Regions from separate parts of the Pseudoalteromonas sp. S3431 genome, predicted to be linked through region 2. Evidence: predicted binding sites of a transcription regulator. Region 2 holds the regulator's gene; each other region holds the start of a gene.
The links. Region 2 encodes sigma-54, which starts transcription at its own class of promoters, with help from an activator protein. Its sites were predicted from a motif close to GTTGGCACGNNNNTNGNNT; they were not measured.

Region 1 (10,868 bases), on a different contig from region 2:
AAATTATTATGACGAATAGGCATTGCACACTCAAAATTACTTGTTTGGCAATTTCGACCCAGATTTGCGTTTGCATAAGCGTGATCTACACCACCGCGCAAAAACATATCTTGTCCACTTTGCGTTTGTGCATTAATAAAAATAACCGTGCGTTGCCAGTCACTCCCTGTATTTGGCACAGAGCTTGTATTTAACTTGGCATTTTTATGAATTGCCATTGCATCCCAAGCACCAATATTGAGATTAATAGTACCGTCGGAATTAACCGTTATAACCTCGCCACTACAACTTTTAGCATCAGCCGACAACTCGCCTTTTAGCACATTACAGTATTGCCCAGGCGCCATGTCTGTTTGCACCGTTGCAATGAGTGCTGAGTCTTCTTTGTTAATAGCCATATGACCCGAGCTACCTCGACCAAATGATATTTGATTATTCGTGTTATCCCACCAATTTGTTACTGCCCAATTGTCGGCGGTGTTATTTCTAAAATCGACCCCGCCTGCAATATATGACCAGCGATGCTCACACTTCCAATTACTAGCAAAACACTCTAAGTTACCATTATTATGTACAGGTACGTTTGGCCCACCAGCATCTGTATCACCATGAAAATCATAACTCGACATTACTTTTGGATAACCGTACGGATAAGCCAACATAAATACATTGGCTAAGTCATATAAGCGGCCATCCTCAAAGGTAATTACATTACCAGCGCCGCCATGACCACGTTGATTATCGTGATTATCTACAAAAACCACCGCAGAAGAGCTAGGCATAAAGCCCCACCCTTCGCCAAAATTACTCAGCCATGCAAGCGAGCCGTTTCTAAAAGTATTACCAAGCTCAGTGCTATATTTAAATTCAGTTACTAAACCAGTGCTTAAATATTCAGAGGCGCCAACAGCCTCTCCACCTTGATCAATCACTTCTTGAAAAACCACTGGCGAGCCATTTACTTTGGCCATTAAACTTTGGATATCGCTTGCGGCAACATGTTTAGAAGCATCAAAACGAAAGCCTTTTACGCCAATAGCTTGTAAGTCGTTAATATATGCTGCAATGGTATTTTGCACATAGTTTGAAGCGGTATCTAAATCGGCAAGTCCAACGAGTTCACAATTTTGTACTCGGTAGCGATCGTTGCCATAATCAGAGCTATTAATGGTACAACTTTCATGAAAATCTTGTGGGCTATAAATAGGAAAGCTTTTATTACCAAAACTATTACCCGCTGTGCCTGTGCCACTTCCTGCTGCCATATGGTTAATAAGCGTATCGACGTAAATATCAACCCCAGCTGCACTACAACGATTTACCATATCAATAAACTGTGCACGGTTACCGCCACGACTTTGCAGTTCATAACTTACAGGCTGATAGCGTGTCCACCATTGACTGCCTGTGATGTGTTCATTTGGGGGAGAAACCTGTACTGCAGCATAGCCTTTTGGTCCTAAATACTGTTCACATTCTTGTGCTACATCTTGCCAATTCCATTCAAACAAATGCACAAATGTGGTGGGCGTAGCTGTGGCAATACTCGGTAAGAGCAACCCTAGACTTAAACCTGCGGTGGTGATTATTTTATTGAGTTTCATAGTGTGTGATCCAATTGTTGAGCGAGCAAAACAACTACTCGATGTTATTTACAAGTGGTTAACACTAGGCTTATAGTCGATGAAATAAAAACTGAATACGTATGCATAACGGGTAAACTATCCTTTATTACTAAATAACCTTCATTACAAAGTAACTTACATTTTTAAATAAAATGTTTTGCACAGAGCTATATAATCAGCAGTGTAGGTATTATCTAAGTTTCTAATACACAGGGTTGATGATTCTATATCGCTTTTTACGTAGCTAAATGCCATTAAACTGCGGCTAATATCTTTATTGGGCGTGGCTTTTACTTGGCAATGAGTATTTAAATAAAGCCCATTTTGAGTAGCAAGCTCAATAAATAATGCGCCTTCAACGCTTGGGAGTATTAAGTTAAAGCGAGAGCGACTATGGCTTAGACGTTTAAACGCATTTATTAACTCTTCAAAACTTAAGCCGTCGGTATGGCGCGCGGTATTACGCGCAGTATTCTCGCCTTTTAAACTGTGATTAAAATACGGCGGATTAGAAATAACCACGTCAAATTTAACTTCACTACTAAAGCTTTGAATAGTTTGGTGCTTAATACTTATTGTTGGCCACGGGCTATTAGCTATATTGTGTAATGCTTGGGTATGGGCGCTTTCGTCAATTTCTACCGCAGTTATATCAAGCTCATTACTGCGCTGCTTACACATTAATGCTAGTAAGCCGGTGCCTGTGCCTATATCAAGTAATGACTTTGCACCACTTAAATTAGCCCATGCGCCAAGCAAAATGCCATCGGTAGAAACTTTCATTGCACAGTGGTCGTGTTCAACTTTAAATTGTTTAAATACAAAACCAGACATTTTTTCACCTTTTCATTCACCAAGCGCAGCATAGCGCGTATAATCAGGGTAATTGTCCCTTATTTTAGACACTCTATGCAATTTTCTGAATTTGATCTTGATAACAAGCTACTCGATGCCATTAATAAAATGGGCTACGAGACGCCAACCAGCATTCAACAACAAGCTATTCCTGAAGCACTACAGGGGCGCGATATTTTAGCATCTGCGCCTACTGGTACAGGTAAAACAGCGGCATTTTTAATTCCGGCTATTCAGTACTTACTGGATTTCCCACGTCGTGACCCTGGTTTTGCGCGCGTCCTCGTTATGACCCCGACTCGTGAGTTGGCTTATCAAATTCATGAACAATGTGAACTGCTAGCTAAACGCACACACCTAAAAATTGGTGTAGTAACAGGCGGTATTAACTACGGCACGCATAAAGAAATTTTCGAAAAAAATAACGATATTTTAATCGCCACACCAGGTCGATTAATGGAATACCTAGAAACCGAAAACTTTCATGCTGAACATGTAGAAATGCTTATTATTGATGAAGCAGATCGCATGTTAGATATGGGTTTCAAAAAAGAAATGAGCCGTATTTGTGACGAAGCTAAAAATCGTCGCCAATGTTTTTTATTCTCAGCAACACTTGAAGGTGACAGCGTAGAAAGGTTTGCTGAAAAAACATTAAACGACCCAGCTCTATTAGAAGCCGAATCGTCACGTAAAGAAAAAGCAAAAATTCATCAGTGGGTACATTTAGCCGACGATTACCATCATAAGCTTGAATTGTTAGTTAACACGCTAAAAAATCCTGACGTGACTAAAGCAATTGTGTTTGTTAAAACTCGCGAACGCTTAGAAACATTGATTGGTGAACTTACAACTAATGATGTAAAAGCAGCGTGGTTACGCGGCGAAATGCCACAAGACAAACGTATGAAAGCCATGGAAAACTTCCACAGTGGTAAAACAAGCATATTAGTTGCTACCGACGTAGCTGCACGTGGTATTGACGTATCTGACATCAGTCACGTTATTAACTTTGATATGCCGCGCACTGCCGACGTATATGTACACCGTATTGGTCGTACTGGCCGTGCTGGTAAAAAAGGCATAGCAATATCACTAGTTGAAGCACACGATATTGGTATTTTGTATAAAGTAGAGCGCTACGTTGAGCAAAAACTAAAACGTCGTGTAATTAGAGGTGTTGAGCCACAGCATAAAGAAGCTAAGCCACCGGCTAAAAAGCGTAAAGATCCAGTAAAAATGAAAGCCAAGAAAAAGGCCAAGGTTAAAAAGAAAAAGTAACCTAACATATTTTTATTCTAAGCCGACTTTTGTCGGCTTTTTTAATGCAAGCCTTACAGGCTCTAGTGTTTGTACCTGTTACATATGTAACCCAAGCATGTAACTCATACTCATTTAAATGTAATTTTTGCCCACCTTAATTCCCACTTAATAAAATCACCTTATATTTCATAGTGTTAATATTGGCACCGAAATTGTAACTACAAAGATAACCTAGCCGATGGAATTTCCATTTTGTGGCTGCACTATTCACCGTAATGTAAGGATTAAGTTATGAACCGCTTCAAGTTAACTATCGCTTTAGTATCATTTTGTTGTTTATTTTTATTAGCTTGCGCTACAAAGGTAAGTGCAGCAACCAACATGGCAGTAGTAAGCAGTGTAGCCACTCAACCTAACCTACAACAAACTATCACCAACACCCTACGAACTAACCCTAACCTTGCGTTAAGTGATATTCGTGTGCAGGTAAAAAATGGTGAAGTAGATTTGTACGGTGAAGCACAAACTGGTTTTCAGCGCGCACTAGCTCAAAAATTTCTAGAAAATATAGATGGGGTTAAAATCATTCGTAACAAAATTAGCGTTATTTAATACGCACCACAAAACCTATTTGTATAACTAATTCATAAGCGCGGCTTGTTACTCCAACACAAGCTGCGCTTTTTTATATTCTGTTTTAAGGCAAATTTTGCAGCTGTGAAGAAGATAAAATAAAGCCTAAGCAATACGATTATTCCTCCCCCTAAAACGATAGCTCACACTTATACTTAAGAAGATAGATTTAGAATTGACGCTAGCGTGTTTGTCTTTGCTCTTTTAACCCTTAAGTTAACCCAATTGATACTGAAAAAGCTTACACAGATTCTTTAGCCGACCTAACGGGCTTAAAAAGGATGATTTATTTAGTTATTGAAATAGATGAGAGCGTTATTTCAGAGTGTGCGGCAAGGCAGTAAAAAAATCGTTGGGTAAACACTAATCTTACTTGTTAATACTCCCATGGCCAAACGCAACTAATCAGAATTGATATTCAAGAAACACAAACTAGATATTTAAACTTTTAGCTAATAATCCGTTTATAAAAAAAAGCGCATTTTTACTCTGTAAAAATGCGCTGTTGGTAAGTAACTATTTCCCAATGCTTTTGCCTAATGAGTTTTAACTAAATTACTCACTTTGGCTAGAGTCAGTACCGTCGCTACTGTCTTTATTTGATGACTGCGGGCTTATTTTATCGCTTATCATGGCATCGAGTTTTTCGCCGCCTTTAATACCAAAATCTAAAGTACGAATTGGGAATGGAATGCTAATGTCAGCTTCGTCTAGTGCCTGCTTAACGGCAACAACCCCTTTGTGGCGCACCGTCATAAAATCAGGCTCACCTGGGTATTTAATCCAAAACCATACCAGTAAGTTAATGCTGCTGTCGCCAAAACCTTCAGCGTATACGGCGGTTTCGTCTTTACGTATTACAAAGTCAAATTCATTTATTTTATCGGTAATAACTTGAGATGCTTTTTCTATGTCGTCGCCATACGAAATACCTACGGGTACTTCTATACGTCTTATACCTAGCGTGGTGTAATTTTTGAGTACATTTCTAAATAAGACTTTGTTTGGTACAAGTATTAGTTGCCCGTAAAAGCTCTCTATTAGCGTGTTACGTAGGTTTATTGAATGTATTGAACCAAACACATCATCGGTTTCTATTACATCACCTGTTTTAAATGGCTTGCGTACACCCATTGCTATACCTGCAATTAGGTTTTCGGTCATGTCTTGAAACGCAAAACCAATGGCCAAACCCACAATACCCGCACCAGCAAGTAGCGAAGTAACGGTGCCTTTTAGGCCAACAAAATCGAGCGCTATAAATAAACCTATGCACAACACAATAACTTTAAAAATTGAGGCCATTAAATCGGCAATTTGTGTTGAGTCGAGAGAGCGGCGCAGTACGTTTTTCACCAGTTTGCCAGCAAAGCGCGCCAAAATTGAAAAAACAATAGCAATAACAATTGCCACTATAAAATTAGGGATATGGCTTATTACAACATCAAACCACCCTCCGAGCTTTTCCTCTATTAGCTTTTCGGCTTCGCCAACTGACGGAATACTGATCATTTTGTTTGCACCTATTTAATTAATAATCTCATTAATATTAGATATAGTTGCAAATATAGCGCCAGTATCAAAAAAGCCATGCGGTGCATGGCTTTTTAATTGTTTATTTAAGCTTATGACCTAATTTTGTTCGTCGCGCATAAATACCGGCTCAAGCTCTTTAACCGTTGCCTCAGGGCTAAAGTAATAACCCGCCACAGTAAACTCTTTAAGTTGGCTTAATTGCGTTACTTTATTTTCGATAATGTAGCGCGCCATCATACCGCGTGCTTTTTTAGCGTAAAAGCTAATTACCTTGTATTGACCGTTTTTACAGTCTTTAAAGTGTGGGGTAATAATTTGTGCATTTAATGCTTTTTTATCTACCGCTTTAAAGTATTCGTTTGAAGCAAGGTTAACTAAGTATTGCGCGTCTTGTGCTTTTAATACTTCGTTTAGTTTGTTCGCTATTACGCTGCCCCAAAACTCGTATAAGTTTTTGCCACGCGAGTTTTCAAGCTTGGTGCCCATTTCAAGGCGATAAGCTTGCATTAAATCAAGTGGTTTTAATAAGCCGTATAAGCCAGAAAGGATACGTAAATGGTTTTGTGCGTAATCAAGCTCGCTAGCTTTAAGCGTGCTTGCATCTAAACCGCCGTATACATCACCATTAAAGGCAAGCACGGCTTGTTTAGCATTACTTTGTGTAAACGGCTGTGTCCACTCACTAAAGCGTGCTGCGTTAAGCCCAGATAGCTTATCGCTAATTTTCATTAAACTGCCAATTTGCGCTGGTGTTAGTTCACGGCATACTTTCATGAGCTCTTCGCTGTGCTCTAGTAATTCAGGCTGAGTGAACTTGTCTGTTGCGGGTGGCGTTTCGTAATCAAGATTTTTTGCAGGTGAAATAACAGTGATCATAGTTAGCTATTGACTTGTAATTTATTTAGTGTCAATTTCAACATTAAATGAAACGAAAAGCACGTTTTGTTTAAATAAATCCTCTCTTAATAACCCATGCATTACCGTTTTTTTATTGATCAGGACATAAGACCTATCAAGCATTGTCACACTGTTGCAGTATGGATTGTATATATTAAGAGTGATTAGATTTTTCTTTTAACTTGCTTGGAATGAGGAAAGCAAATGACTTCAGCTCTACAAAGGCTAAAACAACATTCATCTATCGTAGCCGACACTGGTGATATTGAAGCTATTAAAAAGCATCAACCAGAAGATGCAACTACAAACCCGTCGCTTTTATTAAAAGCGAGCGAGATTGAAGCATATAAGCCTTACCTAGATAAAGCTTGGAGCTACGCAAAAGAAACCGAGCAAGAGCCTGCTATACAACTTGAACTAGCATGCGATTACTTTGCCGTATTACTTGGTAAAGAAATTAGCGCTATTGTACCTGGTTATATTTCTACTGAAGTAGATGCACGCCTTTCGTTTAATACGCAAGCTACGATTGATAAAGCACATACCCTACTTAGCCTTTACGAAAAAGAAGGTGTAAGCAAAGACAAAATTTTAATTAAAGTAGCGTCTACATGGGAAGGTATTAAAGCCGCTGAGCAGCTAGAAAAAGAAGGGACTAAATGTAACCTTACTTTATTATTTAGCGATGCCCAAGCCCGCGCGTGTGCCGATGCAAACGTATTTCTAATTTCGCCATTTGTTGGCCGTATTTTAGATTGGCACGTTGCTAACGGTATGGAAAAACCAACCGATCCGCTACAAGATCCAGGTGTTCAGTCTGTACGCAGCATTTTTGAATTTTACAAACGCCATGACTACAAAACAGTTGTGATGGGTGCAAGTTTCCGTAACACAGGCGAAATTATTGCACTTACAGGTTGTGACAAGCTAACTATTAGCCCTAATCTTTTAGAAGATTTAGGCAACCTTGAAGGCGCACAAGAATATTTGCTTGAAAGCGATGTTCCACAAGAGCCAAAACCAGAGCCATTAACAGAAGCACAGTTCCGTTGGTTACATAACCAAGATGCTATGGCTACTGAAAAACTAGCTGAAGGTATTCGCTCTTTTGCTGATGCACAAGAACAACTAGAGGCGCGCTTTAAAGCAATGTAATTTGCTATAATCGTGTTTTAAAAACGTCGCAATAGCGGCGTTTTTTTATGCCTAAAATACGCTACCCCTCTATATAATCTTCATATCGACTTCATATAATCCTCGTATAAACCTTCATCAATTAATCACACTTACGTAACATAACTGTCACTTTTTTGTTCTATTTTAGCTAGGCCTGTGGTATAGGTATTCTTGAGGTCATAAATCAATAGGAGAAATTCATGGATAGCCTAAACGATATATTAGAGATATTAGAAGGTCCTGATACAACTAGAAAAACCTCTCAAAAGAATAAAAAAAGGAAGTGGCGTGAAATAGAAGCAATAAAAGACAAACAGCGCCTACGCAAAGAACTACAAGAACTAGATTATTTTACAGACAGTATTGCAATTGATGAGCTCGATTTTTAATTCAATACGCCCCAACTAAACAAAAAGGCTTCCAGAATCTGGAAGCCTTTTTTAATGGTTTAAACAATTTGAGTTCTTTGGAATAAATTAGATTTGCCAGTTAATTGGCTTATCTCTTTGGGCTTGCAATAGCTCATTCGTTTGTGAGAAATGCTGACAGCCAAAAAAGCCTCTATGCGCCGAAAGCGGCGATGGGTGTGGCCCTTTTAAAACATGATGGCGTGCACTATCTATGCCTTTCCCTTTTTTTTGTGCATGTGCCCCCCATAAAATAAATACCACACCTTCGCAGTGCTTATTAATATGCGCAATTACATTATCGGTAAATTGCTCCCATCCTAAATGCTTATGTGAATGCGCTTGCCCTTGTTCAACGGTCAATACTGTATTGAGTAAAAACACGCCCTGATCTGCCCAGCTTTGCAGGTAACCATGTTCAGGAATAATAAAATCGCTGATATCGGTAGCTAACTCTTTGTACATATTTTTAAGCGACGGCGGCAGCTTTTTTACATCAGGCAATACCGAAAAACACAAGCCATGCGCTTGCCCTTCTCCGTGGTATGGGTCTTGTCCTAAAATTACAACGCGTATGTCATTAAGTGCGGTGGCATCAAAAGCACTAAATACTTGAGCTTCAGGCGGGTAAACAGCAATACCTTCATTGCGGCGATTAGCCACATACTCTAACGTTTGCTGCATGTAAGGTTGCTGTAATTCACTTTCTAAAAATGTAGCCCAATAGCTCATTGTGTACTCTTAATCTGTTTACGTGATACGTCTATTTTATCACACATATCCGCAAGTCCATCTAGCATGCGCACAGTAAAACGATGTAATAAATCGGCATTTACGCTAATAAATTGATCATTTTTAACAGCAGGTACTTCTGGCCACTTTTGCCAATTAACAACCGGCTGTGGCGTTTTTGATTTTTCATCAGGGATAATAATAACTTGTGGCTTAGTAACAATAACATTTTCGATACTAATTTGCGGGTAATCTGTAACGCTCTGTGCAAATACATTACTTACATGGCATGTTTCAATCAGTTGGCTTATCCATGTATTTTTACTTACTGTCATCATGGGCTCAGCCCATAACTGATAAAATCCGGTAATATTTTTTTTATCTTGCTGGCTTTTAATAATCGCGTTTAGCTTTTGTTTAAATGCATTTGCCGCTTGCTGGCTTTGCTCAATATTCCCTGTAAATTCACCAAAAGTAAGTAACTCGTCGGCTACACCAGCGATTGTGGTGGGATTACTCAAATATACTTTTATACCTAAACGCTCTATTTGGGCTAAATCTTCGCTTTGATTTCCGCTTTTCCACGCAATAACTAAGTCGGGTTTAAGCGCCAATACTTTTTCAAGCGAGATGCCGTAATAACCCCCTATGCGCTCAATACTTTGGGCTTCACCTGGGTAGTCGGCGTAATCAACCGTGCCCACAATATTATCGCCAGCTCCTATGGCAAATAGGTTTTCGACAATGTGCGGTGCAAGCGCGATTATTCTCAGCTTTTTAGAATCATTAGCCTGCTCTGCAAGTGCACTGCCCGATACACTAAAAAGCAGTAGCCCAATAAAAAACGCTTTAAGCATTAGTAATCAAACCCTTCTAGCGCTTTTATACCTGAGTCGAATGCATGTTTTACATTACGCACTTCACTTACTGTATCGGCAAGGTCGGTTAAAGTGCGGTGTGCTGCACGCCCTGTAATAATAACTGACTGCATTGGCGGGCGGTTATTAAGCGCTGTTACTACTTCATCTAAATCTACGTAGCCGTATGTCACCATATACGTAAGCTCATCGAGTAATACTAAATCAATACTGCTATCAGCAAGCATACGTTTTGACTCTTGCCATGTTGCTTGGGCAGCTGCGGTATCGGCTTCTTTATTTTGCGTATCCCAGGTAAAACCGGTGTTCATTACAACAAACTCAACGCCTGCACCTTGTAATAAATTACGCTCGCCACACTCCCACGTACCTTTAATATATTGGCAAACAGCTGCTTTTTTACCATGCCCAACGCAGCGTGCTACAACGCCAAAGCCCGAGGTTGATTTGCCTTTACCGTTACCGGTGATTACCTGAAAAATACCTTTTACATCTTGCGCTGCCGCAACACGTGCATCCACTTGTTCTTTTACTTTTTGTTGACGCTGCTTATGCTTATCGTTGTTTTGTTCAGTCATTATTGTGCCCTTCATAAATCGAGATAATTTGCTGTATGTTTAAATGCGTTTCGCACATGGTTGCTAATCGTTCTAACTGCTGCTCACGGTGAGCGGCAATACTAATTGGGTTAATTGACGCGCTTGGTTTTACCCATTTTAAAATTTGCGATGTAGCATCGGCTTCATCAAATAAGCCATGTAAATACGTACCCGCAATGGCGTTATCATCGCTAATAAAGCCATCGAACATAAAACCACGTGGGTGGCTTTCATCAAAGATTAAAAATGGCTTATTAAGCGCTGCAC
Region 2 (10,868 bases):
GCAAACGTATTGTCCGCTACTTGACGCACCATTTTGTTTGGATCATTTAGTTTAACATCTGCAGCACTTACGCTTTGAGTTAGCGTCATTGTGCTAATTGCTACAATAGCTAGAAACTTTTTCAACATAATAATTACTCACTACCTTGGTTGAATAAAAACTGCCCAATTAACTCTTCAAGTACAATGGCAGACTTAGTATCAGTAATTGAATCACCGTCACCTAACGCTTTACTGTCTACACCAAATAAATCATCAATTGCTTCGTCTTGCTTATTTTCGGTTACGACTTGACCTAAACAGCGTTGCTCTGCTGAATTAGGAGAAATAACAGGGTGGATACCTAGATACTGCTCACCTAAAATACCCGATGTTAAAATTGAAATTGAGCTCGTGTCTGAAAAACGACATAAATACTGTGCATCAATGGTCATATTAACCACTGGCAAGAACTCCTGTGGATGAACATAAATTGACTCTACTCGACCAATAACGACTCCGCCCACTTTTACTGGTGCACGTGCCTTTAATGACCCTATGTTTTCAAATTTAGCATTAAGTGTGTACGTCTCGCCTGAGCCGCTAATACCTGAATTGGCGACTTTAAGCGCAAGCATAGCAAACGCTAAAATTCCTAACGCCACAAAAAAACCAACTAAAATTTCTAATTTCCGTGAATTCATTATCTATACCCTATTAGCTGGTAAACATTACCGCTGTCAAAATAAAGTCAAACCCTAAAACCGCCAATGACGAATGAACAACCGTTTCGGTGGTTGCTTTACTGATCCCTTCAGAGGTCGGCACACAGTCATACCCTTTATAAAGTGCTATCCAAGTCACCACAATGGCGAATACAAAGCTCTTAATAATACCGTTTAGTATGTCTTGCTGAAACGATACTTGTGATTGCATAATTGACCAAAAACTACCCGTATCAACACCAAGCCAATCAACTCCAACTAAATGAGCACCAATAATTGCCACTGCTGAAAATATCACCGCTAGTAACGGCATACTTATAAAGCCTGCCCAAAAGCGCGGTGCAATAATTCGTTTTAGTGGATCAATTGCCATCATTTCTAATGATGATAACTGTTCTGTTGCTTTCATTAAGCCTATTTCTGCAGTAAGCGCACTGCCCGCTCGCCCTGCAAATAATAACGCTGTAACAACAGGCCCGAGTTCTCGTAATAAACTTAATGCCACTAATGGCCCTAAACTATCCTCTGCACCATATCCAACTAATACCGTATAACCTTGTAATGCCAAGACCATACCGATAAATAAACCTGACACCATAATAATGAGCAAAGATTGCGAACCCACCATGTAGAGCTGACGAATAAGTAGAGGTGTACCCTTTTTAAAGTTAGGTACATTTACAAGTGCGCCAAAAAGCATATAAGTTGAGCGACCCAGAGCCGCAAAACGACCTAGCGTCTTATGCCCTAATTTTTGAAATAAATCCAACATTATGCTTTTTCTCCAAGCAACTCATCTGCATATGTTTGAGCTGGAAAATGAAAAGGCACGGGACCATCAGACAAACCTTTTAAAAACTGTTGCACTAAAGGAGACTCATGATTGCGCATTTCGTCAGGTGTTCCACAACCAATTACACCCTGATCAGCGATAATAATAACGTGGTCAGCAATACTCATTACCTCGTTAACATCATGGGTTACAATTAAAGAAGATAAACCAAGCACTTCGTTGAGTGACTTAATTAATTTAACCAACACCCCCATAGAAATAGGATCTTGGCCTGCAAATGGTTCATCGTACATTATAAGTTCAGGGTCGAGCGCAATAGCACGTGCCAGAGCTGCGCGCCTAGCCATACCTCCCGATAATTCAGAAGGCATTAAATCTTTCGCTCCGCGTAGCCCAACAGCTTGCAATTTCATTAGCACAACCAACCGAATTAGGTCTTCACTCAACTCAGTGTGCTCCCTAATTGGGAACGCTATATTATCGAATACCGACATATCAGTAAACAACGCACCACTTTGAAAAAGCATACTCATTTTAGTTCGCGCTTCGTAGAGTTCTTTGCGCGACATATTTGGGATACTACCACCTTCAAATAAAATATCACCGGAGTCAGGCTTAAGTTGACCGCCAATTAAACGCAACATGGTCGTTTTACCAATTCCGCTTGGCCCCATAATCGCAGTGATTTTACCTTTAGGAACGCTAAAGCTCATATTTTTATATATGCTTCTATCGCCTCTCGAAAAGCTAACATCCTTGACTTCTACTATTGATTGCGACAAGTCGCTCTCCATAACAATATTCACTAGTGCACCTATTTTAAAGCTTTTTTAACCAAGATGGAAAAAACAATTCGTAAGATTTTGTAATACACTTGCAAAAAGGAGTATAAGACTCGTTTATAACGGCTTAACTGCAGCTTAAGGTGCTGATATAAGCGCCTTAAAATATTATTCAACAAGTTATTGTAATTAGAGTTGACCTGACTCTTTTATTTATACTTTCACCTTTGCTTTTGTTACTATTCGCGCCATCTGTATTTTGAATAACTGGCTTAATATAATGGTTACCTCGTTTGTTATTTTAATTCTTGGTTTTGCGGCTCTTGTTTGGAGTGCAGACAGGTTTGTTTATGGCGCAGCGGCACTTGCAAAAAACTTTGGCGTACCAACCCTAATTGTAGGCTTAACTGTTGTGGCAATGGGTTCGTCAGCCCCAGAGATGATGGTTTCCGCTTCTGCAGCGCTCGCAAATAAAACAGATACTGCAGTTGGTAACGCTGTCGGTTCAAACATAACAAACATTCTACTTGTGTTAGGTATTACAGCGTTATTTAGACCTCTGTCTGTATCTTCAAGTACATTAAAACGCGAAATGCCACTGGTCTTGCTGATATCATTCGCTACCTGGTATATTTTTTCAGACAATTATTTTTCATTAGCCGAAGGTATCGCCTTACTTATTGGCTTTATCGTGTTTATAGGCGGTTTGATTATTATTTCACTGCGCGCAAAAAACCAAGATGACCCATTTATAACCGAAGCCTGTGACGACGTACCTAACGATGTACCAACTAAAAAAGCGGTATTTTGGTTAGTTATTGGCATGGTTCTACTCCCTGTTAGCTCACATTTTTTAATTGGTTCCGCAGTCGACATAGCTAAATACTTTGGCCTAAGCGATCTAGTCATTGGCTTAACTATTATTGCCATTGGCACGAGCTTACCGGAGCTTGCAGCTTCAATTGCCGGTGTATTAAAAAATGAAGATGATTTAGCTCTAGGCAATATTGTTGGTTCAAACATTTTTAATATATTGGCTGTGTTACCGCTCGCAGGTATTATTAATCCATCCATTATCGATCCGTCAGTAGCGAGTCGAGATATACTCATTATGATTGGTGCAACATTTGCTCTTATCATCATGTCATTGAACTTTAGAGGCACCCAACGCATCAATAGAGTGGAAGGTGGCTTATTGCTTATCGCATTTTTGGGCTACCAAGGGTATATTTTTAGTCAAGTAGGGTAAATAATGACGACGCTGAACTTTATCGAACAGGGTCTTCGTGTTCTCAATATTGAACGCCAAGCACTTAATGACATAGCGCAATATGTAGATGAAAACTTTCATCAAGCATGCCAATTAATGTTTGACTGCGAAGGTCGAATTATTGTTATTGGCATGGGTAAATCAGGCCATATAGGTAATAAAATTGCAGCAACACTTGCAAGTACAGGAAGCCCTGCCTTTTTTGTACACCCAGGCGAAGCTAGCCATGGCGATTTAGGAATGATCACCAAAAACGATGTTGTCATGCTTATTTCAAACTCAGGTGAGACGAGTGAAGTTTTAAATATTATCCCTGTTTTAAAACGCCTTGGCGCAAAAATAATCGCCATGACAGGCAATACTAAATCGACCATGGCAACACATGCAAATGTACATGTATGCATTAAAGTAGAAAAAGAAGCATGCTCTTTAGGGTTAGCACCAACGGCGAGCACTACAGCGACTCTTGCTATGGGCGATGCGATGGCAGTGGCTCTGTTAGAAGCTCGTGGTTTTACCGCCGATGATTTTGCGCTTTCTCACCCTGGGGGCAGTTTAGGCAAACGATTATTACTAACCTTAAAAGATGTTATGCACAGCGGCGCAAATACACCTATTATTAGCGTTTCACAAACCGTAAAAGATGCACTTATTGAAATGTCAGCCAAAGGCCTTGGTATGACAGCCATTGTTGATAAAAGTAATCAGCTAGTGGGATTATTTACCGACGGTGATTTACGCCGTATTTTAGAGCAAAGACTAGATATTCATACAACACAAATAGACCTTGTTATGACTAGGTCATGCACAACAGCTACACAAGATATTTTAGCTGCTGAAGCGCTTAATATAATGGAACACAAACGTATAAATGGCTTGATTGTTGTTAATGAGCAAAACCAGCCTATTGGCGCACTAAATATGCAAGACTTATTAAAAGCAGGAGTATTATAAATGCAATTTGAAGAACTCTATCAACCGCTGAGTGCTGATGCAAAAGCACGTGCTAAAAAAGTAAAACTACTTATATGCGATATTGATGGTGTATTTTCTGATGGCCGAATTTATCTTGGCAATCAAGGTGAAGAGCTCAAAGCATTTAATACAAAAGATGGTTTTGGCATTAAAGCGCTTATAAACAGTGGCTTTGAAGTGGCTGTTATTACTGGTCGCCATTCGCAGATAGTGCAACAACGTATGACCAGTTTAACAGTACAACATATTTATCAAGGTCAAGAAAACAAGCTTATTGCTTACGAAGAGCTAAAAAACAAGCTTCACCTAAGTGATGATCAAATTGCCTATATTGGTGATGATGGCCCCGATATGCCAGTAATGGAATTAGTCGGGTTTGCCGTTGCAGTTAACGATGCTCACCCACTAATCAAGCGTTTATCACATTACACGACACAGATGCTGGGTGGTTTTGGCGCAGTGAGAGAACTAACCGACTTACTTATGCTAGAGAACGACAAACCACTTACTAGCAAAGGTACTAGTTCATGAATACAGCGCGCATAATTTTAAGCGTTTTATTCATCAGCTGTATGGTTTGGCTTTGGTACCCTTATTTTGCACAAACAAATATGACAGCTCAGGTTGAAGCTGAAGTTATCGCTAAGCCTGATTATATTGCTATTGAGCTAAAACAAACGGCCTATGATGAAAATGGTAAAATTAATCATAAAGTTACAGCTGCTAAAATGGAATTATATCAACAGCTAGGCTTTACCTTTTTTGAAAAGCCCATTTTCACCTTATATAACGAAAAACAAACATGGCGAATAAATGCAGACGAAGCAACGTTATATGAAGGAAAACAATTAATTTTAGAAGGTAACGTGGTTGCCAAGAATCTTACTGATAATGCAATGATAGACAAGATTAATGCGGATAATATTCAAGTAGATATAAAACTACTCACGATGCGTTCAGAGCAACCCGTTATTGTTACGGGACCCAATTTAAAGATCACCGGTAAAGGCCTTGAAGCCGATTTAAAAACTGAAGTGATAAAACTTATTAACCATACGCGAACTATATATTATGACCAATAAAATTTCAAAAATACTTATTATTCCGACACTTATACTAGCTTTCAACCTTAGCGCTGCTGAACAAGCGATTCAACCTGCAGCGAATCAAATATCAATAAGTGCCGACAAACAAGAAGGCCAATTAAAAGAAAACGTCGGAATTTTTGAAAAAAATGTTGAGATTATTCACGGCAACCGCCGTATTACAGCCGACCGTTTAGAAGTACATAAACGTGATGAATTAGGCGATAATAAACAGCTACTAATTGCAACTGGTAGCCCTGCATATTTCGAAGAAAAACAAACTGATGGCACTATAATGAGCGCCAGCGCAAACGAAGTTCGTTATGATGTAGCTAAACGATTTTTAACCCTTATTGGCGATGCACAAGTATCGCAAGCGGGTCAAAAAATAAATGCCAAGAGTATTACTTACGATATGCAACAGCAATTAATTAGCGCTGAAAAAGACGAAAACTCAACCGATCGTGTGCATACTATTTTAGTACCTATTGAGACTAAAAAAGAAAAAAACGATAAAGGTCAGCCATGAGTACATTAAAAGCAGAACTATTAGCTAAAAGTTATAAAGGCCGTGAAGTTGTAAAAAATGTAGGTCTGGAAGTAAAGGCTGGCAGCATAGTCGGGTTACTTGGCCCTAATGGTGCAGGTAAAACCACAACGTTTTATATGATTGTAGGCCTTGTACCTAGTGATAAAGGCAAGATTTCTATCGACGATAACGATATTACTCTTTTACCTATGCATAGTCGTGCTAGATTAGGCATTGGTTACTTACCCCAAGAATCATCAATTTTTAGAAAGCTTACTGTTTATCAAAATTTAATGGCTATTTTAGAAACACGTAAAGAGCTAAATAAGCAAGCAAGAGAAGACACACTTAACAATTTATTAGATGAATTTAGTATTCAGCACATTCGTGATAGCCAAGGTATGGCATTATCAGGAGGCGAGCGTCGCCGAGTTGAAATAGCGCGAGCACTAGCCGCTGATCCTAAATTTATATTGCTTGATGAGCCTTTTGCTGGTGTTGACCCTATTTCAGTGTTAGATATAAAGAAAATAATAGAACATCTTAAAAATCGTGGTATTGGTGTGTTAATTACCGACCATAATGTAAGAGAAACTCTTGATGTTTGCGAAAAAGCCTACATAGTTTCTCATGGTGAGTTAATTGCATCAGGCACTCCAGAACACGTATTAAACGATAAAACAGTACGTGATGTTTATTTAGGCGAGCAATTTAGGCTGTAACATTTACGCCATGTCTTTAAGCATCTGCTAGTATTAATTATAACAACATAAAAGGATTGTTAGAGATACATGAGGCAATCATTACAGCTGCGCATGGGCCAGCAACTTACAATGACTCCACAGCTGCAACAAGCAATTCGCCTGTTGCAACTCAGTACATTGGATCTCCAGCAAGAAATACAAGAAGCACTCGACAGCAACCCCCTATTAGAGGTTGAAGAGCAAGATTACGCCGAAGATTCTACTGGTAAAAACGAGCAAAAAGCAGATAACGACGATGTCACTGTTAGCGCAAATGCTGATGATGTTCCGAGCGAATATGAGCAAGACAGTGGTGAAGCACTTGCTAAAGATACGCTAAGTGATGAAATGGCTATGGATGTTAGTTGGGATGAATATATGAGCGCAGCCCCAGCGTCATCATCAGGACCAATGCCTGAAGATGAATCTATATACCAAGGCTCCTCAACTGAAACGCTCCATGAATACCTAATGTGGCAACTACAACTGACTCCCTTTAGTCCTACCGATGAAGCGATTGCGATTGCGATTGTTGAAGCCGTCGATGATTCGGGTATTTTAACGCTGAGCTGCGAAGAAATTTTAGAAAGTTTTAATCAAGAGAACGAAGAAGACAACGAAGTTGAACTTGACGAAATAGAAGCTGTTTTAAAACGAATTCAATTGTTTGACCCTGTTGGTATTGCAGCACGTAGTTTACAAGAATGCTTATGTATTCAGCTGAACCAATACGATAAAGAAACACCCTATATTAATGAAACAAAAATGATTTTAACCGAGCACATTGATCTATTAGCTGCTCGCGACTATCGTACATTAATGAAAAAAACAAAGCTCAAAGAAGAAGAGCTTAAAGAAATAATGACTTTAATACATACTCTTAGCCCAAAACCGGCGGATACTATAGTTAGAGAAGAATCTGAGTATGTAATTCCTGATGTATCGGTGAAAAAAATAAAAGGTCGCTGGGTTGTTGAACTAAACCCAGATAGCATGCCTAAAATCAGAGTCAACAGCCAATATGCAGCAATGTCACGCACCGTTAAATCAAGTGGTGATAGCCAGTTTATTCGCTCGCATCTACAAGAAGCTAAATGGTTTATTAAAAGTTTAGAAAGTAGAAACGATACACTATTAAAAGTAACTAATTGTATTGTTAAGCAACAACAAGGTTTTTTTGAGCATGGCCCCGAAGCCATGAAACCAATGGTTTTAAATGATGTAGCAGAAATGGTCGAAATGCACGAATCAACTATTTCACGCGTAACAACTCAAAAATATATGCATACACCTCGCGGTATTTTTGAGCTTAAATATTTTTTCTCAAGCCATGTAAGTACTGAAAATGGAGGCGAATGCTCATCAACAGCAATACGCGCTCTCATTAAAAAATTAATCGCAGCAGAAAACTCAGCAAAACCATTGAGTGATAGTAAAATTGCAGATATATTAGCTGAGCAAGGAATAAAAGTAGCGAGACGTACAATCGCAAAGTATCGCGAATCTCTAGCTATTCCACCGTCAAATCAGCGAAAAAGTTTGATTTAAGACGCTAAACAAAGAGGGTAATGCTTATGCAACTAAACTTAACTGGTCGTCACGTAGAAGTAACTGATTCATTAAGAGATTATGTAAATACCAAATTTGCGAAGCTAGAAAGACACTCAGATCATATTAATAATGTTCATGTCATTCTTGATATAGAAAAATTAAACCAAAAAGCTGAGGCAACGATTCATGTAAGTGGAGCTGAGTTATTTGCCTCTACTGAACATCAAGATATGTACGCCGCCATTGACTCGCTGATTGACAAGCTCGATCGCCAAGTTATTAAACACAAAGAGAAGCTTGCTCGACACTAATATTATGAAATTAAGTTCACTTATATGCCAGGACTGCAGCAGAGCTGCGGTCCTTTTTAATAGTAAAAAAAGAATTTTAGAGTTCATCAGTCAACTTGCTCATGACAAGCTCCCATATCTTTCTCAACAAGATATTCTCAGCGCCTTAATGAATAGAGAAAAACTGGGAAGCACTGGTATAGGAAGAGGCATTGCAATCCCTCATGGGCGAATGAGCGGCGCAGAAGAGCCTTTAGCACTCGTATTAGTAAGCGAAACACCTATTAATTTTGATGCAATAGATAATCGCCCTGTTGATATATTTGTTGCTCTCATCGTACCTGATGGCGATAACCAGCAGCACTTAAAGACGCTCGCAACGATAGCTGATAAACTAAATAATAAAGATTTTTGTAAACAGTTACGCAGCGCAAAATCAGATACTGAACTGTATCAAGTTATTGTAGAACAATCGTAATTAACATAATGGGTGATAAATGGAATTAATTATCATAAGTGGCCGTTCCGGTTCTGGAAAATCGGTTGCTTTACGCGTAGTTGAAGATTTAGGTTATTATTGCGTAGATAATATTCCAATTAATCTGCTACCTTCTTTAGTGAGAAGTGTATCTGATAACTACGACAAAATTGCAGTTAGTATTGATGTCCGGAATTTACCAAAAGAGCAAGACGAATTTAACGATATCCTTGAATACTTACCTGGCTTTGCTAAACCGACTCTGTTTTATCTAGACAGTGAGGATCAAACATTAATTAAACGTTTTTCTGAGACTCGCCGTCTACACCCGTTATCAGTTGACTCATTACCTCTTGATTTAGCAATAAAAAAAGAAAAAGAACTACTCGATGTTCTCACTACTCGCGCTGACTATATGATCGACACGAGTGATTTAAGTGTTCATCAACTTGCTGAATCAATTCGTGAAAAAATTCTGGGTAAAAAAGATAAACAACTCATTGTTACTTTTGAGTCGTTTGGCTTTAAACACGGCATTCCTAAGGAAGCTGATTATGTCTTTGATGCACGCTTTTTACCGAACCCACATTGGGAGCCAGAATTAAAACCTTTAAATGGCTTAGACCAACCCGTAAAGGATTACTTAGCCAGCCACAGCATTGTCCAAAAGTTCACTTGGCAAATTCAAACTTTTGTACAAACATGGTTGCCACATTTAGAGCGAAATAACCGTAGCTACTTAACTATTGCTATAGGTTGTACTGGTGGGCAACATCGCTCAGTATATTTAGCACAAACGATTGGTGAAAGTTTTTCGATGACACATCCAAATGTAAAAATCCGCCATAGAGAACAAGAAAAATAACTCATTCAAAATAATCATCTGTTCAGCTTAGGTAGAGTAACTTATGCGTTTAGAAGACACTTTTTTAATAAAAAATAAATTAGGACTTCATGCAAGAGCCGCTACAGTATTAGCGCAACTTGCTATTAAATTTGATGCCTCAATCATGATATATCAAGATGATAAAGAAGCGCCTGGGGACAGTGTATTGGCTTTAATGCTACTGGAAAGCAGTCAAGGAAAAGAGGTAAAAGTAGTGTGTGAGGGCCCTGATGCCGAACAAGCTTTACATGCCGTTGGTCAATTGATAGCACAACGCTTTAATGAAGAAGAATAGCACTTAGCTAAAAACCGAAACTAAGATAAACTAAATGTGGTTAATTACCCCATTAATAAACCTCCCTATCCATAGTTATATAAAAATCAATAAGGACGCCAATGCCTGAAGCTTTTGAACAAGACTATCCACTACAACAATTAAAACAAGTGACAAAGTCGCTTAACAGTGGTCAATTTGTTCAAGTTAGGCGGATGTTAGCAAAAACAGCTCCTTGTGATACCGCATTATTATTAGAGTCATCGCCGCATAAAATTCGCCGACTACTTTGGCAATTGGTTGACCCTGATGTACAAGGTGATGTTCTTGAAGAGCTTTCCGAAGATGTTCGTTTAGGCATTATTGCCCAAATGGAACCTGAGCACATTGCAGCCGCAACTGAAGACATGGGCCACGATGACTTAGGTGAAGTACTCCGTAGTTTACCAGACACCGTTTATAAAGACGTTGTCAGCGCGATGGATATTCAAGACCGTGAGCGTGCAACG
Region 3 (10,868 bases), on a different contig from region 2:
CCAGATATTGTAATAGTGGGGAATAAGACAGCGCTAGCCAGTGCTGTTCAAAACCTTATTCACAATAGCATTCAAGTGATTGGTTCTGGGGCTAAAGTGCATTTGAGTGCCGCGACTGATTTACAAGATCACGACTTTGTGCGTATTAGTGTAAGCGATAATGGTCCCGGTATTGATTTAAGTCAGGCTGATAAAATGTTTGAACCCTTTTTTACTACAAAAAGCCAAGGCACTGGTCTAGGGCTTGCTGTTGTAAGTTCGGTGGTTAATGCGCATCAAGGACGTGTTGACGTTAGTAACAATGCTCATGGTGGAGCTTGTTTTAGTTTACTGTTGCCAATACGCGCGACATCTAAATTAGAGGAATCATTATGAGTAATATTATTTTAGTCGTAGAAGATGATGCGGGGCTCCGTGAAGCTTTAATTGATACGCTGGAGATGTCAGGTATTGAATGCGTTTCAGCTAATAGCGCAGAGCAAGCGATGTTATTGCTTAAAAAAGAGCAATTTTCATTAGTCGTAAGTGATGTGCAAATGGGAACCATGAGCGGTTTGGACTTACTGCGAAGTATTAAATTAAATTATCCCGATTTACCTGTATTGATGATGACGGCCTATGCCACGATTGATGATGCTGTTGAAGCTATGCGTTTAGGTGCTATTGATTATATGGCTAAACCATTTGCACCTGAAGTGCTGCTAAATATGGTGAGTCGCTATTTGCCTGAAAAAGCGAGAGAGACAGATGGCCCTATTGTTGCCGACCCAAGTAGCATTCAATTACTCGAACTTGCAAGTAAAGTTGCACGCTCTGATGCGAGTGTAATGGTGCTCGGGCCTAGTGGTTCAGGTAAAGAAGTGCTCGCGCGTTATATTCACGATAAATCGAGTCGATGCAATGAACCCTTTGTTGCTATAAATTGTGCTGCGATCCCTGAAAATATGCTTGAGGCCACTTTATTTGGTTACGAAAAAGGGGCGTTTACAGGTGCTATTCAAGCATGCCCTGGTAAATTTGAACAAGCGCAAGGCGGAACAATTTTACTAGATGAAATCACTGAAATGGATTTAGGATTACAGGCAAAGCTACTACGAGTGCTACAAGAGCGGGAAGTAGAGCGTTTAGGTGCTCGTAAGACAATCCAACTAGATGTTCGTGTATTAGCAACGAGTAATCGTGACTTAAAAGAAGCGGTCGCTAAGAACCAATTTAGAGAGGACTTATATTACCGACTTAATGTTTTTCCATTAATGTGGCGACCTCTTTGCCAGCGCCCTGGTGATATAATTATACTCGCAAAGCATTTAATAGAACGCCATATAAATAAAAGTAAAGAGCCTATGGCCTACTTAGATAAAGCAGCAGAGCAAAAACTACTTGCTCATGCATGGCCTGGTAATGTTCGTGAACTGGATAACGTAATTCAGCGAGCACTGATACTACGAAGTGGTAATACAATAAATGAACATGCTATTTTTATCGAAAACTTAGTAGCAAGCGATTTTGTAATTACACCAACAGAAGTATTGGAAACAGCAACGTCAAACGAAGCTATAAATAGCTTAAGCACGGCATATTACGATGAAAAAATGCCTATGGTTGGTGAGCCAAAGCAAGATTTACTTGCGGTTGACACCGGGAGCTATAAAGATGAACTTAAAGACAAAGAGCATAGTATTATTTTAGAAACATTAGCTCGCTGTCAAGGTAAGCGCAAAGATGTAGCAGAAACATTAGGTATTAGCCCTCGAACATTACGTTATAAGCTAGCGCAAATGCGCGATTTAGGTATTTCACTTCCTGCATAATCCCTCTAAGCCCCAAATTTAATTAATTTAATTTGGGGTTGTCAAAACTCTGACTCACAAGCTGACTGTAACCAATTGTTTTAATTGTGTTTTTAGTTGGCATGGTTTGTGCTTTATTATCTTTATAAGCTTAACTGCATTGTCAGAGAAAAATTATGAAAATTCAAAATAGCGCTGTCTTTCAAGAAATGCAATCAATGGCCCTTGAAGCTGGCCGTAATAATCAAATTAATAAATTGCCAACTCAAGTGCAGTCTACTTCTACTGCACAATTTGGCGATATGCTAAGTAATGCGCTAAATACAGTGCATGAGTTACAACAAGATACAGGCCAAAAAGTAAAAGCAGTTGAAATGGGTGACCGAAGTGTATCGCTTGCTGAGGCGATGATTGCTTCTCAGAAATCTTCGGTTGCATTTGAAGCTACAGTACAGGTTCGTAATAAACTTGTAGAAGCTTACAAAGAAATCATGAACATGCCTGTTTAACTAGGTAGTGGAGAATTATCGTGGCGCAATCTAACCAATCTACAGACCTTGCACTTGCTAGTGGTGATATCGACCAAAGTGATAGTGATGATCAACAAGAACAGAAATCAGGCTATTTAAGTGCTTTAAATGGTACTGATGTATTACGCCAAGTGACACTGGTTATAGCTCTGGCTATTTGTTTGGCTATTGCCATTTTTATCATTATTTGGGCACGTCAGCCAGATATGCGCCCATTGGGTAAAATGCAAACAGAAGAGTTAATTCAAACCCTCGATTTTTTAGATGCACAAAAGATAGAATATCAACTTGATGGTAATGTCGTATCGGTTGATGAAAGTGAATATCAAAATATAAAATTATTAATGACTCGCGAAGGGTTAGACCAAGGACCTACTTCGGGATCAGATATTATCATGCAAGATATGGGGTTTGGGGTTAGTCAGCGTCTTGAACGTGAGCGCCTCAAACATGGTAGAGAGCAGCAATTAGCACGTACTATAGAAGAGCTTAATAATATTACTCGTGCGAAAGTATTGCTTGCTATACCAAAAGAGAACGTATTTGCGCGCAGAGAGAAAAAGCCATCTGCCACCGTTGTGCTAACACTTAAACGTGGACGCTCTCTTAATGGTGAAGAGATAGACTCTGTTGTTGATATGATTGCTTCAGCAGTACAAGGCTTAGAGCCAGGTAGGGTGACTGTTACAGATCAAAATGGTCGCTTATTAAATTCAGGTTCGCAAAGCTCATTAGCAGCACGTTCTCGTAAAGAGTACGACTTAGAACGTAAACGAGAACAAGAATATTTAGAAAAAATAGACAGCATTTTAATACCTGTCGTAGGGCTTGCAAATTATACAGCCCAAGTTGATTTAAGTATGGACTTTAGTGCGATAGAAGAAACACAAAAACGCTACAATCCAGATTTACCTGCAGTGAGAAGTGAAACCACATTTGAAGAAAATAACATAGGCGGTTTAGCCGTTGGTATTCCAGGTGCGCTTACGAATCAGCCTCCACTAAACTCGAATATTCCAGAAGTAGCAGGACAAGGTGGTGCAGGAACAGGCACTTCGCCAACTCGTAATCACAAAGAATCTACGCGAAACTATGAGCTTGATACTACTATTTCGCATAAACGCCAGCAAACGGGGGTAATACGCAGAATAAGTGTATCGGTTGCTGTTGATTATATTCCAAAAGTGGATGAAAACGGCGAAACGACCATGACACCACGATCAGTGGAGGCATTGTCAAATATTCGTCGTTTATTACAAGGCGGTGTCGGGTTTGATATGCAGCGTGGCGATGCACTTGAAGTGGTAACAGTGCCATTTGTGCGTGAAACGACAGGTTTAGACCTTGAAGTCCCAATGTGGGAGCAAGATTGGTTTGTGAAGTATGTGCGTCTGGGTCTAGGTGCCTTAGTAATTATTGTTCTTATTATGGCCGTTGTTAAACCAATGCTTAAACGTCTAATTTACCCAGATAATACCTTGGAAGAGTATGATGAAGATGCATTGAGTTCAGGGGTTGATATTGGTGACAGTACACTTGATATGCTAAATAAAGACTTTGATTCTGCTTCAATTGGCTTCTCTAGCGATGGTACACTACAGTTACCAGACCTACATGGTGACGAGGACTTATTAAAAGCAATTCGTGCCCTTGTAGCTAACGAACCAGAACTATCATCACAAGTAGTGAAAGCGTGGTTAACAGAAGATGACTGATCAAGAACAAAAACAACTGCCAACAGCATTTGATGTTGATAAGCTCGATGGTGTAGATAAAGCGGCTATATTACTTTTGAGTTTATCAGAAGAAGATGCGGCGCAAATACTCAAGCATTTAGAACCTAAACAGGTACAAAAAGTGGGTATGGCAATGGCGGGCTTAGATGACTTGTCTCAAGCTAAAATAAGTGCCGTGCATAATTTGTTTATTGAACAAATTCAGAGTTTTAGTACGATAGGCTTCCAATCTGAAGATTTTATCAAAAAAGCACTTACAGCTGCATTGGGTGAAGATAAAGCAGCCAGCCTTATTGACCAAATTGTTATGGGATCAGGCGCTAAGGGACTTGATTCTCTTAAGTGGATGGACTCTAAGCAGGTAGCGAATATTATTCGTAATGAGCATCCGCAAATTCAAACTATTGTTTTATCTTATTTAGAGCCAGAGCAGTCTGCTGAAATATTGGCACAGTTTCCTGAAAAAGTACGTTTAGATTTAACTATGCGTATTGCTAATCTTGAAGAAGTGCAACCTGCGGCATTGCAAGAGCTCAATGAGATTATGGAAAAACAATTTGCAGGTCAAGCGGGTGCGCAAGCAGCTAAAATGGGCGGTTTAAAAGCTGCAGCTGATATTATGAACTACCTTGATACAAATGTAGAAGGGCAGTTAATGGACTCTATTCGTGAGCACGATGAAGAGATGTCACAGCAAATTCAAGACTTAATGTTCGTATTTGAAAACTTAATGGATGTTGAAGACCGTGGCATTCAAGCAATTTTGCGTGAAGTACAACAAGATGTACTTATGAAAGCGATTAAAGGCACAGACGATGCTCTTAAAGAGAAAATATTAGGTAACATGTCTAAACGTGCAGCAGAAATGCTTGCTGATGATTTAGAAGCAATGGCACCTGTAAGAATTAGTGAAGTTGAAGCTGCGCAAAAAGAAATTTTATCAACTGCACGTCGTTTATCTGATTCTGGCGAGATTCAGCTAGGTGGCGGTGGTGGTGAGGAGTTCCTGTAAAGCATGAGTAAGTTAAAAGGTCGTCCACTCAATGCAGAAGAAGCAGATGAATTATTAAGAAACTGGTCAGTGCCCAATATGGCTCCGGACGAAAGAAGTTTTGGAGATCGTTCAACTGCTTTTGGCACACCACTTTCGGATTTATACAAAAAAGAAATGGCCGAAGAGGTACCTGTAGAGGAACCTCAGGAACCTGAATTACCTTCTATTACTATGGCTGAACTTGAGCGAATTCGACAAGATGCTTATGAAGAAGGTCTTAAACAAGGGCATGAGCAAGGTTATATTGATGGTTTTGATAAAGGCGTTACAGAGGGAAAAGAGGCCGGTTATAAAGAGGGGCTTGAACTAGGTAAAACTCAAGGTCATGAGGACGTAAAACCATTAATTGAAGAACAACTCACGGGTTTGCGTAGCATATTAGATAATTTAACTACTCCTTTGAATAAAGTGGATGAACAAGTTGAAAAACAATTAGTCCAATTGACAGTAATGCTTGCTGAAGCAATAATTTATCAAGAAGTAAAAACCTCTCCTGATGTTATTTTACATACACTTAAACTAAGTATCGATTCGCTTAATGCTGAGCAAGAAAAGGTACGTATACATTTACACCCAGAAGATTTAGAACTCATAAAAAACAGCTATGGAGAACAAACCATCGCAGATAATAATTGGCAACTAATCGCTGAACCTACACTTGAACGTGGCGGTTGCGAGGTTAAAACAGCCCAATCCTCACTCGATATGACCTTGAAAACTCGCGTCAAAGAAACATTGGATAGTTTTTTGCATAATAGTGGTATCTAACTACTTTATTGGCATGTCATGTCTGAACAATGTGCATCTTTAAGCGAACGCTTATCTCAATATAAACAGCATATTAATACACCAGCCCTCGCGGTAGCGGGTATTTTAACACGTGTCGTAGGCCTCACACTTGAAGCAAAAGGTTTACGTGCGCCTGTTGGAAGCCAATGCAAAATAGAAACTATGAATGGTTTTGTTGATGCTGAAATAGTAGGTTTTAATGAGCAAACTCTTTACCTAATGCCTAATGATCATATTTCAGGAGTATTACCTGGTGCTCGAGTGATCCCTCAGGTCAATAACTTAGGTTTACCCGTTGGAATGAGTTTGTTAGGCCGCGTTGTTGATGGATTAGGTCGCCCACTTGATGGTCTTGGTAAAATAAATGCGGAACATTATTTAAAATTTGCACAAAATACTATAAACCCACTTTCTCGACGTCCGATAAGCCAGCCTATGGATGTGGGAGTGCGTGCTATAAATTCGGTCATTACTGTAGGTCAAGGCCAGCGCATGGGCTTGTTTGCAGGTTCTGGTGTCGGTAAGTCGGTGCTTTTAGGTATGATGACACGCGGCAGTGAGGCCGATGTTATTGTTGTTGGACTAGTAGGTGAACGTGGCCGAGAAGTAAAAGAATTTATTGAAGAGATTCTTGGTGTAGAAGGGAGAAAACGTTCAGTTGTTGTTGCTGCACCGGCTGATTCATCTCCTCTTATGCGTTTAAAAGGCTGTGAAAGTGCTGTAACAATTGCTGAGTATTTTCGTGATCAAGGTTTAAATGTATTGTTGCTACTAGATTCAGTTACTCGATATGCAATGGCACAACGTGAAATTGCACTTGCTGTTGGCGAGCCTCCAGCTACAAAAGGTTATCCGCCATCAGTGTTTGCTAAATTACCGGCGCTGGTGGAACGCGCCGGTAACGGCGGGGAAGGGCAGGGATCAATTACTGCTTTTTTCACAGTATTAAGTGAAGGTGATGATATGCAGGATCCCATTGCTGATGCTGCACGGGCTATTTTAGATGGTCATATTGTACTTTCCCGTGATTTAGCTGACAGTGGTCATTATCCGGCAATTGATATTGAAAAGTCGATTTCACGAGTGATGCCTCAAGTTGTCTCACAAAAGCATATGCAACAAGCTCGTGTGCTTAAGCAGGTATATTCTATGTATCAGCAAAATAAAGATATGATCACTTTAGGCGCTTATCAAAAAGGCACTGACCAAATGCTTGATCAAGCTATTAATATGATGCCCAGAGTTAATACTTTTTTACAACAAGGTATGCGTGATGTGATTAGTTACGATGATGGCTTACAAGGCTTAGCACAACTATTAGGACAAGCATAATGGCTAAGAATAAGCTGCATTTGTTGCTCAAACTTGAAAATGACAAAGAAGAAAACTTACGCATGAGTTACCTACAAGCAAATCAGAATTTGCAGGCCAATCAACAAAAATTACAAGGTCTGAATGATTTTCGAATGGAATACATGCAACAGTTACATGTAAAAGGCCAGTCAGGTTTATCAAGTGCAGGATTTAGTCAATATCATGCTTTTATAGCAAAAATAGAAGAAGCAATTCGCCAACAGGCGAGTACAGTTAATACGGCTAAGCAAGTAGTCAGTCAACGAAAAGCAATTTGGTTAAAGCAACAAATTAAAGCTAAAGCTGTTGCTAAGTTAATTGAAAACCAAAAATTAAAAGCAGATGTGCTTATTGCGAAAAGTGAGCAAAAAATGTTAGATGAGTTTTCATCCAACCAATTTTTTCAGCGTCGTAAAGTTTTATAAATTAGGCACGTAAATTGCTTTATTTAGGCAGTCTTTAATTTTTGGCAATATGCGGTGGCGTGTTGCCGCAATAATGTTAGGTGGTTTATGGTGATGAATGATATTTCTAGTTTGGTTGCGTCTGAGCAAGATTCTTATTTAGCCTCTAAAGACAATCGTTTAGCTAAAGATAAAGAAAGCAATGACACCGAGTTTCTAAATCAGTTACACAGTGCGCATAATTCAATTGAAGCGGCAAGTAAACGTAGCTCTTCAGGTGATGCGAAAGATTCGATTCGTGCCGCTGAGCCTAAACAGGCAAAAACTGATATTGTAGAAAATGAGCAAGAAAACCAAGATAATACTAATTTATCTGGAGATAGTATGCTGGCTCAAATTAACTCTGCACAAGCTATTGATATATCAGTTAAAAAACACTCTGAACAGAGTTCTGATACTATTGATACTGATTTAGATAAAACTAAATCCGCTGATAATATAATTTCAAGTGCATCACAAAACATCGGGCAAAAGGCCGCTGAACAAAAAAGTACTGAATCGCAAGCTACTGACAAAGGTACTAGCGATGCTGCAGCATTAAATAAAAGTAATATAAATAAAGGTTTTGCCGCAGAGAAGCTTGATGAGCAATTAAATCCAGTCGTTGATAAAAATGAACACGATAAAGAGGGGCCTATTATAGATAAACCAGGCGTCGCCAAACGTGTTGCTGCTGATGAATCACAAATTAAACCTGCCTTGGTAGACAACAAGCAAACGCCAAAAAGTGAGATCACGAATACTCAACGTGTAAGTAATGTGGATTCTCAAAGCAGTAACAGTGCTGCAGTTGAAACGTTGTTAAGTAAAGATGATAGTGCAATAAAGTTAGATAAAATATTGTCAAGTTTGACTCCTGAGCAGCGTGAACAATTAATTACTCAATCTCAAACCGTAAATAAATCAACTAACAATGATAATATTGCGGCTTTAAAACAAATGCTTAATGCGTTTGTGACTGAAAATAATAAACCACAAGCTTTAGTACCTAAACAATCTTTTAATGCAGAAATTAGCGCGTTAACGACGACTGAAAAACAAGCGTTATTGTCTCAGTTAACAACTTATATTAAAACCGAACAGCCACAAGGTGCTCAGTTAACTTATCTCAAAGAAGCGGTAAGTGTGCTTGAAACATCAATCAATTTAGAACAACCAAAGAATAAAATAACTACTTTTGTTGCAGGTGAAACTCCAAATACTGTTTACAATTCGCAGAAGCAGAGTGTGAAATCGACAATAAATGAAAATAGTATTCCGCCAGACCAATTAGCTGAGGCGGACGATGATTTGATAAAACAACTAGACACGATTCAAAAAGATGGTTCTAAAATCAATAATGCAGAACAGCTAACCCCGCGTTCTATGCAGCTATTTACACAAATCACAGGCGTACTTGATACCTTGCAAAGGGGCGGATTAAGTAATTACGATACTTTAGGCTATGAACAAGCAATACTAGATACGCAAGTGTTGCAATCTCAACAATTACAAAGCACTGCGCAAGGTAAGCAAATGAGTATTGATCCGGGTGTTATGCAGGCGGTTAATATTATTAAAAGTGATGCCGCTAAGCTCTTGCAAGAGCGCGTCAGTTCAATGCTAAGTATTAACAATAAAGAAGCTGAAATACGCTTAGATCCACCTGAAATGGGCAGTATGCAAATACGTATTAGAAGTGATGCTGAGCAAGCCCAAATTAATTTTGTAGTACAAAATCAGCAAGCAAAAGAGGCGTTAGAACAATCATTACCTCGTTTGCGTGAAATGCTCGCACAACAAGGTATTGAATTAGGCGATAGCAGTATTTCATATGGCGATTCTAAGAACGAAACCACAGAACAAAATGACGATGATTCAAAAAACGGTTTGGTTAATAAAAATACCATTAACGAAGAAAATGCCGATTCAGGAGAGGCTCAACTACAAAGTTCTCGACAACAAACTTCATCAGCAATAGATTACTATGCCTAAGTACTGCTATTATAATAACTAAAACAAGTAAGTACCTTTGCAAATAAAGGAAATACAATGGCTGAAGACACTAATTTAGAAATTGAAGAAACAGGTAAAAGTAAAAAGAAGCTGATAATTATTATTGTTGCCGTTGTACTTGTTGTTGGTGCCGCCGCAGGTTATTTTTTAATGTCAGGTTCTGATGAGGTCCCAGCAGAAACGTTAGATGAAGAAACGGCCATAGCGGCTGAGGCTCCTGTTGCTTCTGGCTCATCTGCTTCGATTGGCAGTGCACTGTATGTTGCTATGCCCAGACCTTTTGTATTTAATGTACCAGGTTCAAGTCGTGATAGGATTGTACAAATTAAAGTGCAGTTATTGGTTCGTGGTGAAGTCAATGAAGAGACTGCAAAAAAACATATCCCACTTATAGAAGGCACGTTATTAAGTGTATTTTCTACAACTACAGCTGATGAATTAAGTACAAGTGCAGGCAAAGAAACATTGCGTTTTTCTGCGCTTGAAAAAGTACAAACAGCTTTGGCTGGCGTTGAAGGTAGTAAAGTAATTGAGCGGGTTTTGTTTACCGGCTTTGTGATGCAATAAGGGGTTAGCGTGAGCGATTTATTATCCCAAGACGAAATTGATGCGTTATTACACGGTGTTGATGATGTCGAAGAGGAAGAGCACGATAGTGAAGACGGCGGAGGTAGTACACTTCAGTACGACTTCTCTTCGCAGGATCGAATCGTGCGTGGTCGCATGCCGACACTTGAAATTGTTAACGAACGTTTTGCTAGGCATATGCGAATTAGCCTATTTAACATGATGCGCCGTACTGCTGAAGTATCGATAAATGGTGTGCAAATGATTAAATTTGGTGAATATATTCACACCCTTTTTGTACCTACCAGCTTAAATATGGTCCGCTTTCGACCATTAAAAGGCACCGGGCTAATCACTATGGAAGCACGACTTGTGTTTATTTTGGTTGATAACTTTTTTGGTGGCGATGGACGTTATCATGCAAAAATAGAAGGCCGCGAGTTCACACCAACAGAACGTCGTATTGTACAAATGCTACTTAAAATAATCTTTGAAGATTATAAAGAAGCATGGGCGCCTGTCATGGATGTATCTTTTGAATACCTCGACTCAGAGGTCAACCCTGCCATGGCTAATATTGTGAGCCCCAC

Region 1: DO88_RS04135 (BON domain-containing protein) is a predicted target of sigma-54. The motif match lies at 3,943-3,961, and genes of this name have one in related genera.
Region 3: fliE (flagellar hook-basal body complex protein FliE) is a predicted target of sigma-54. The motif match lies at 1,907-1,925, and genes of this name have one in related genera.

Annotation. Positions count from the first base shown of each region.
Region 1 covers NZ_JJNY01000064.1:3,084-13,951, reverse strand. Annotated here, with positions in the region: gene DO88_RS04120 (alpha-amylase) at 1-1,604, opposite strand, end outside; gene DO88_RS04125 (tRNA1(Val) (adenine(37)-N6)-methyltransferase) at 1,761-2,459, opposite strand; gene srmB (ATP-dependent RNA helicase SrmB) at 2,535-3,761, shown strand; gene DO88_RS04135 (BON domain-containing protein) at 4,035-4,355, shown strand; gene DO88_RS04140 (mechanosensitive ion channel family protein) at 4,932-5,888, opposite strand; gene yaaA (peroxide stress protein YaaA) at 6,009-6,788, opposite strand; gene tal (transaldolase) at 7,014-7,964, shown strand; gene DO88_RS04155 (DUF3545 family protein) at 8,186-8,374, shown strand; gene ung (uracil-DNA glycosylase) at 8,462-9,124, opposite strand; gene DO88_RS04165 (cobalamin-binding protein) at 9,121-9,981, opposite strand; gene cobO (cob(I)yrinic acid a,c-diamide adenosyltransferase) at 9,981-10,580, opposite strand; gene DO88_RS04175 (cobyric acid synthase) at 10,573-10,868, opposite strand, start outside.
Region 2 covers NZ_JJNY01000044.1:45,380-56,247, forward strand. Annotated here, with positions in the region: gene DO88_RS08140 (MlaC/ttg2D family ABC transporter substrate-binding protein) at 1-128, opposite strand, end outside; gene mlaD (outer membrane lipid asymmetry maintenance protein MlaD) at 134-682, opposite strand; gene mlaE (lipid asymmetry maintenance ABC transporter permease subunit MlaE) at 696-1,475, opposite strand; gene DO88_RS08125 (ATP-binding cassette domain-containing protein) at 1,475-2,290, opposite strand; gene DO88_RS08120 (calcium/sodium antiporter) at 2,559-3,527, shown strand; gene DO88_RS08115 (KpsF/GutQ family sugar-phosphate isomerase) at 3,531-4,502, shown strand; gene kdsC (3-deoxy-manno-octulosonate-8-phosphatase KdsC) at 4,503-5,054, shown strand; gene lptC (LPS export ABC transporter periplasmic protein LptC) at 5,051-5,605, shown strand; gene lptA (lipopolysaccharide transport periplasmic protein LptA) at 5,595-6,137, shown strand; gene lptB (LPS export ABC transporter ATP-binding protein) at 6,134-6,859, shown strand; gene DO88_RS08090 (RNA polymerase factor sigma-54) at 6,929-8,428, shown strand; gene hpf (ribosome hibernation promoting factor) at 8,455-8,742, shown strand; gene ptsN (PTS IIA-like nitrogen regulatory protein PtsN) at 8,747-9,199, shown strand; gene rapZ (RNase adapter RapZ) at 9,219-10,064, shown strand; gene DO88_RS08070 (HPr family phosphocarrier protein) at 10,108-10,380, shown strand; gene mgtE (magnesium transporter) at 10,482-10,868, shown strand, end outside.
Region 3 covers NZ_JJNY01000049.1:28,954-39,821, reverse strand. Annotated here, with positions in the region: gene DO88_RS06585 (sensor histidine kinase) at 1-375, shown strand, start outside; gene DO88_RS06590 (sigma-54-dependent transcriptional regulator) at 372-1,811, shown strand; gene fliE (flagellar hook-basal body complex protein FliE) at 1,967-2,299, shown strand; gene fliF (flagellar basal-body MS-ring/collar protein FliF) at 2,320-4,035, shown strand; gene fliG (flagellar motor switch protein FliG) at 4,028-5,068, shown strand; gene fliH (flagellar assembly protein FliH) at 5,072-5,878, shown strand; gene fliI (flagellar protein export ATPase FliI) at 5,897-7,231, shown strand; gene fliJ (flagellar export protein FliJ) at 7,231-7,677, shown strand; gene DO88_RS06625 (flagellar hook-length control protein FliK) at 7,771-9,690, shown strand; gene fliL (flagellar basal body-associated protein FliL) at 9,748-10,278, shown strand; gene fliM (flagellar motor switch protein FliM) at 10,288-10,868, shown strand, end outside.